2 regions of the Marinobacterium sp. xm-a-127 genome follow, and region 1 is predicted to be linked to the other one. Evidence: predicted binding sites of a transcription regulator. Region 1 holds the regulator's gene; the other holds the start of a gene.
The links. The regulator FNR, encoded in region 1, switches genes on or off when oxygen is low (the NO sensors DNR and NnrR bind a similar motif). The targets are predictions, from matches to a motif close to TTGATNTANATCAA.
Positions count from the first base shown of each region.

Region 2: the regulator FNR is predicted to act here: its motif matches at 1,288-1,301, upstream of XMA127_RS10380 (cytochrome ubiquinol oxidase subunit I).

Region 1 is NZ_WBYH01000002.1:81,743-85,171, forward strand. Features, by position in the region: gene hemN (oxygen-independent coproporphyrinogen III oxidase) at 1-1,028, shown strand, start outside; gene fnr (fumarate/nitrate reduction transcriptional regulator Fnr) at 1,150-1,911, shown strand; gene XMA127_RS04535 (adenine phosphoribosyltransferase) at 1,925-2,467, shown strand; gene XMA127_RS04540 (alpha/beta hydrolase) at 2,544-3,422, shown strand.
Region 2 is NZ_WBYH01000006.1:20,821-24,249, reverse strand. Features, by position in the region: gene XMA127_RS10380 (cytochrome ubiquinol oxidase subunit I) at 1-1,146, opposite strand, end outside; gene XMA127_RS10375 (hypothetical protein) at 1,405-2,616, shown strand; gene XMA127_RS10370 (GTP-binding protein) at 2,695-3,429, opposite strand, start outside.

The DNA of each region.
Region 1 (3,429 bases):
CCTTCATTGATGATGAGCAGACCGCTCGTTTAATGCAGGCGCTAAAAGAGGCCTTTAAACTGCGTGATGACGATCAAGGTGACTACGCCATTGAGATCGATCCTCGTGAAATGACTAAAGACCGCTTAAAGCTGCTGCGTGAATTGGGTTTCAACCGCATCAGCATAGGGGTTCAGGATGTTAACGAAGCGGTTCAAATCAAGGTAAACCGCGTGCAATCCCTAGAGATGACAACGGACCTGCTTAAAGAGGCGCGTGAACTGGGCTTTCGCTCAATCAACGTTGATCTAATCTATGGCTTGCCGCTGCAAACTGAAGAGAGCTTTGCCGAGACCTTGGACCGAATTCTAGAGCTACGACCCGATCGTCTCTCGGTATTTAACTATGCTCACCTACCCGAGCGCTTTAAACCACAGCGTCGTATCAATGCCGATGAGTTACCCGACGCGCTCACTAAACTTGCGATTCACCATCAAAGTATTGAGAAGCTGACGGCAGCGGGCTACCGCAACATTGGTATGGATCACTTTGCTCTGCCAGACGACACACTGACACAACACCAAGATGATGGAACGCTGCACCGTAACTTCCAGGGCTATACCACTCACTCACAGTGTGACTTGATTGGTTTGGGCGTCTCATCGATTAGTCAGATTGGCGATTACTACCTACAGAACAGCCCTAACATTGAGCGCTACACGCAAGATATTGAATCTCAGGGCTCAGCATTAACCAAAGAGTACTGCCTCAATGAGGATGACAAAATTCGCAGAGCGGTGATTACCCGCCTGATCTGTGACTTCCAACTCGATTTTGCCGATCAATCCAAAGCGCTCAATATCGACTTTAAAGAGTATTTTGCTAACGAATTAAAACTGCTTGAGCCGATGGCACAGGATGGCCTGATTCATTTAAGAGAGGATGGAATGGATGTCACCGCCGCTGGGCGTTTGTTGATTCGTCGAATCTGCATGACCTTTGATGCCTATATCGATCACTCAGAACAGCGATTTTCTAAAATCATCTAATCCGATTTTGCACAGTAAATTTCACTAAAAGTGGACCGTTAAAAAGTCCACTTTTTTATCTAAATTGACTTGGGTCAATAAAGCGCTTTTGGATATACTGTCAGGCAACTAAGGAGCCCTTATGTCTGACACCAAAAACATCAAACTCGCCAGCATCGGCCAGGTAAGCTGTAACACCTGCAGCTTGAGTACACTCTGCTTGCCTGTCTCTCTAAACGACGAAGAGGCGCTTCGCCTCGACGATATCGTTGATAAGAGCAAACCACTTCACAAGGGCGACTTCCTGTTTAGACAGGGTGAAGAGTTCACGTCACTGTTCGCCATTCGTGCGGGGTCGTTAAAAACTTACTCTGTAAACCCTGAGGGAGAAGAGCAGATCAACGGTTTCTACTTCCCAGGTGAACTGGTTGGCCTAGCCGGATTCGATTCAGGCAGCTACCCAATGTCGGCTAAGATGCTTGAGACGACCACTGTCTGTGAGATCCCTTTCTCACGCTTGGACGATCTGGCAGGTCAAATGCCAGAGCTGCGTCGTTCTGTGATGCGCTCTATGAGCCACGAGATCAGCGATGACCAACAGATGATGATGCTGCTCTCTAAAAAGACGGCTGAACAACGTATCGCAACCTTTATTTTCAAGCTGTCGCAACGTTATGCCCTGCGTGGCTACTCTGCACAATCCTTCCGACTTTCGATGTCACGTAACGAAATAGGCAACTACCTTGGCCTAGCGGTCGAGACGGTCAGTCGAATCTTTACACGCTTCTCTTCACAAGAGCTGATTCGTGTTGAAGGTAAAGAGCTGGAAATTCTTGATCAAGCAGCGCTGCTGGATGCGGCTGGTGAAGCACCCAGCCCAGAGTGCAATCAACACCACGGTTAAATAAGGATCTTTAATGTCTTACGACGAGCACTATGTAAAATCGGTTGTCCGCTCTATTCCAGATTGGCCAGAGCCTGGCATTCTGTTCCGTGATATTACGCCGATTTTTCAAGATCCACGTGCCTCTCGCATGGTCGCAAACGCCTTTATTGATCGTTACATGCAGATGGATATTACCCACATAGCCTGTATCGATGCTCGAGGTTTTCTATTTGGTGCGATTATTGCGCACCAGCTGAACAAGCCTCTGATTTTGGTTCGTAAAAAAGGCAAGTTGCCCGGTGAAACGATTCACCAAGACTATACGCTAGAGTACGGCACAGCCTCCGTGGAGATTCAGAAGGATGCCGTTACCGCTGGCGACAAAGTGGTATTGATCGATGACCTTATTGCCACTGGGGGCACAGCACTGGCGGCCTGCACACTGATCAACGGTCTAGGGGCTAGCGTTGTTGAGGTAGCAGCGCTGATTGACCTGCCAGACCTTAACGGATCACAAAAAATCCAAGACACCGGCGTCCCCGTATACTGCTTACTGGCCTACGACGGTCTCTAATAGAAACCGAGGTTTAGCCACCTCGGTTTTTTTATACCTAGAAACGATAAAAATTTTAAGTTTAATGGAGTTTTAAATGCTTCGACTATCGACCACCCTACTCGCTGCATCACTTATGGCAGCAACTGCACAGGCTGAACAGGTTCAGATTCCTTTTGAGGGTTTAACACTCAACGGCAATCTTGAACTGGCTGCTGATAAATCCTTAGCAGACGGTGTCCTAATGCTGACGCACGGCACCCTGGCTCACAACGAGATGGAGATCATCAGCTACGTGCAGGAACAGATGGTCGATTACGGCATCTCTACTTTAGCCATCAACCTAAGTTATGGATTGGATAACCGCGAATCAGCGATGTACGACTGTACCGTTCCGGCTCAACACACCATGCAGCAAGCACTGGCTGAAATGGATGCTTGGCAGACTTGGCTGGATGGACAGGGCGCAGGCGATCGTTGGGTAATGGGTCACTCACGTGGCGGCAACCAGACGGCTCAATTTGCTGCAGCTAACCAAGATAAGATCAAAGGCCAAGTTCTATTAGCACCTGCAACTTGGGACTACGGCAAGACGTTAGAGGGTTATGGCAAACGCTATGAAACGCCCATCGAGCCGATTCTAGAGAAAGCTAAGGGCATGGACCCTAAAGCGATAATCGATGGCATCAGCGTCATCTACTGTGAGAACAGCGGTGCGTCGGCTGAAGCCGTCCTAAGCTACTACGGCAACTACCCAGAGTACGACACACCCACAGTGTTAAAAGAGACGAACATCCCTACTCTAGTCATCGCAGGCAGCTTGGATACCGTGGTTGCAGATCTTCCTGAAAAGATGGAAAGTATCGACAAAGAGAACATTGAACTAGTAGTCGTTGAGGATGCAGATCACTTCTTCTTAGATCTGTTTGCCGACGAGGCGGTGGAATATGCGGTCGATTTTATCGAAAACCTGTAGCGCACTT
Region 2 (3,429 bases), on a different contig from region 1:
GTTTGAACAGGTGTTCAACGCCAGAGCTTGACCAACCGCCTCTTTATTAGAGTCAGTCACCGTGCGCAGCTCCTCGGGAAGGAAGATCAGAGCGTTAGTGAAGCCATGCTCTTCAATGGTTGGGATTTCACTTTGAATGCCAAGCCCCGGAACATCACGACCAATAACCTGGTTAGAGTAGACGTATCCACCTGCAACATAAGGCTTACGAATCGACTCACGCGCAACCTCTTCTGGCCAAAGTCCGAACACCAAAATGACGACCGTCATGACGCCCGCAATGGCTGGTTTTAGCAGCTTTGGTGCGGCCAGAGTGGCTGCGAAATAGGCCATGATGCCGCCCATTACAGAGATTAGAGCGGGTGTGAAGTACTCCGGTAGACGATTCTCCATCACCAATTCAGCGGTCGCTGGAATCGTTGATAGGTACCATTTGAATAGACCAAGACCGGCTGCAGTCGCAACCAAACCTAGAATCGCCAGACGACGAACCATCTCTTTGCGGAAATCGATATCTTTAATTGAAGAGGCAACAATGCCTCCGACTACCGCTGTCATGGTGAACATAAACGCCGTTCGCATAGCCAATTGCGCAAAGGTGTTGGCGCCATAGAAACCGTTCAAGTAACCGCCTTCGGTGTACCAGTTTTCATTACCAGGCATCAGCATGAACGACAGAATACCGATAATGATTAGCATGGTTGTGTAAGAGGCTAGGCCAAAGATGATACTGATGCGCAGGTGTGTTTTCTGATCCACCTTATTCACCAAGTAGACGATCATGTAAACGCCGATGACTTCGATGACAAAGAAGACCCACTCGGTTGCCCACTTCCAGACAAAGCTATGAATCAGTGCAGAGATACCACGCGGACTGCCGACCGTGATTGAGAACCAGATGCCTGGCCCGGTAATCGAACCTAATACATAGGAGAAAACCAAAAGAAACAGGCCGTAACGACGAATGTAGTCGAGAAGCTCTGGGCGGTTCTTACGGTAAGCGACCACCGCAAGGTAAGAGAAGACCAGTGCTGCACCCACTGATGTGTGTGAAAACAGAACGTGTATGGTCGCAATGATACCGATGATCCAACCTGAACCGAGTGTCGGTTCAAACCAGATTGGATAGAGTCCTAGCATCTCCATTGAATAATTCCCCTTGAAGACGATACGTTTTGGGGAGTACCTCCCCGCTTAATGGTCGAGTCATCTCGACCAGCTTGGCGAGCAGTATCTATTCATGCAGAGATCGTCGCATTGAGAATCCGCAACCGGATTTATAGGTTTTTGCGATAAATCAAAAGAGGGTAAATAATATGTATATTAGGTATTGCTAATTTAGCTACACTCTAATATATTAGAAAAATCTAATATATTATGGTTTAACTAATTAGGAGATCTCCCATGTTTAGAAGAGACTCAACTCAGCCTTGGCATCCAAGCTTTTTCCTAGCGGCACTTGGCGCTGGCGGCATGTCTGTCGCGTTCTTTATGTATTTAATGTGGATGGTGCCTCATAAGGGTTACCCGATGCCGACTTGGGAACATTGGACGACTGCCTGGAGTGCAGACATTGCCAGTGGTATCCCAATGCCGTTAATTATTGGCTTTGCGATTGCCGGTGTTGTTATTTTTGGCTTGTTGCACATTGCGCTGTTGGTTTGGAATATCCGCGAATACAACGCAGTCAAAGGCACTGACGCCCACGAGAAGATTTTGAACTCACCCGCTGAAGTTCAAATGATGGCCTTGCCTCTGACCTTCTCCATGACAGTGAACGTGATGTTTGTATCGGGTGCGCTATTTGTTCCGGGTCTATGGACGATTATTGAGTGGATGTTCCCAGGGGCACTGTTAGCCTTTTTGATCATCGGTTACTACGCGCTAAAAATGTACGGACGTTACCTTGGTCGTATGTTGACGCAGGGGGGATATCGCAGTGAAGAGCACAACCACCTTTCACCTCTAATGGCTGCATTTACCTTCTCAATGTTATCGGTTGGCTTTGCAGCGCCTGCAGCGATGTCGCACATCCCAGTTGTTATTACGATTGCCTCAGTGTTCTCGTACCTGTTCCTAATTGCCGCTGTATTGGTTGTTCTGGTCGTTCTGGTGTCGGGCGTCAATGCGATGATGCAGCACGGCCTTCAGGAGCAAGCGACCCCAAGTTTATGGATGTTGGTACCAATTGTGACACTGCTCGGTATTGAGTGGTTACGTATGGAGCACGGTATTGCCCACCTAACCGGTGGTGCATTGGATGCTGGCGATAACTTCCAAATGATGACGTTGATGGTTACTCTGCAAGCCGTGATCTTGATGGTTGGATACCGCGTGATGAAGCTAAACGGTTACCTAGACAAGTATCTGCATGGTGGCGAGCACAGCCCAGTGGCCTTTGGCCTTGTCTGTCCTGGCGTTGCCTTCTTTGTACTCAACCTTTTCTGGTGGCACGTTGCGATTGTCGGCACCGGTATTGTCGCTAAGTTTGGCTTAGTCTACTGGTTGGGTATCGGGGTTATGTTCTTGATTCAGGCCGCGACGATTTATGCGATTGTCCGCCTTACAAAGAACATGCTTCGCCACCCAGAGTTGGTGGTTGAACCTGCAGTATAAACAGTAGGAGCGATCTCGATGAGGTCGCGATTAACTGAAAAACCCCATGAAATGTCGTTATTTCATGGGGTTTTTAGTTTACGGCTCCGCAATATCAATCAGCTCCTTAAACGTGTTCTCGATAAACTCTTTGCTGACGTTTTGCGTGATAAACACTAATCGTGTTCGCTGATCATCGTTTGGCCAGGCTGGTAGAGGAACTGGTGGGTGAAACAGTTGCTGTACCCCATGAATGACCAAGGGTTCTTCAACGCCTTCAATATTTAATAGGCCTTTGATACGTAGGATGTTGCTGCCGACTAGACTCATCAATAACTGCATCCAATCTTGAAGCGCCTCTTTGCTAATCGGCTTTTCAACGGTCAGGCAGAAGGATTCGATGTTGTCACCATGACGCTGGGCATGGTCGTGATCGCAGCCATGCTGATGGCAATCATGGTCATGGTGGTGATCATGTTGTTCCGCATAGGCCTCCTCTTGTAACCAGGCCTCTACATCAGTCAATTTACCTTCAGTGGTGAATAAGCCTAGATTAAGCAACTGATTGGGATCAGCTTGGCCACTGGCGACTTCAAGCTTACGCGCACTGGGGTTGATCTGGTTGAGCCGGCTGATTAAGGCCGCTTTTTTATCCTCATCGGCCATATCCCCTTTGGTGAGTAGCAGCAGGTCTGCCAAAGCAGCCTGTTTTACGGACTCTTTGTGCTGATCTAAGGTGTATGACCCCGTAGCCAGATCGACCGTCGTGACAACACCATCTAATTGATAGGCCTCAGCAATCCAGCGATCGGTCATCAGAGTGTGAATGATGGG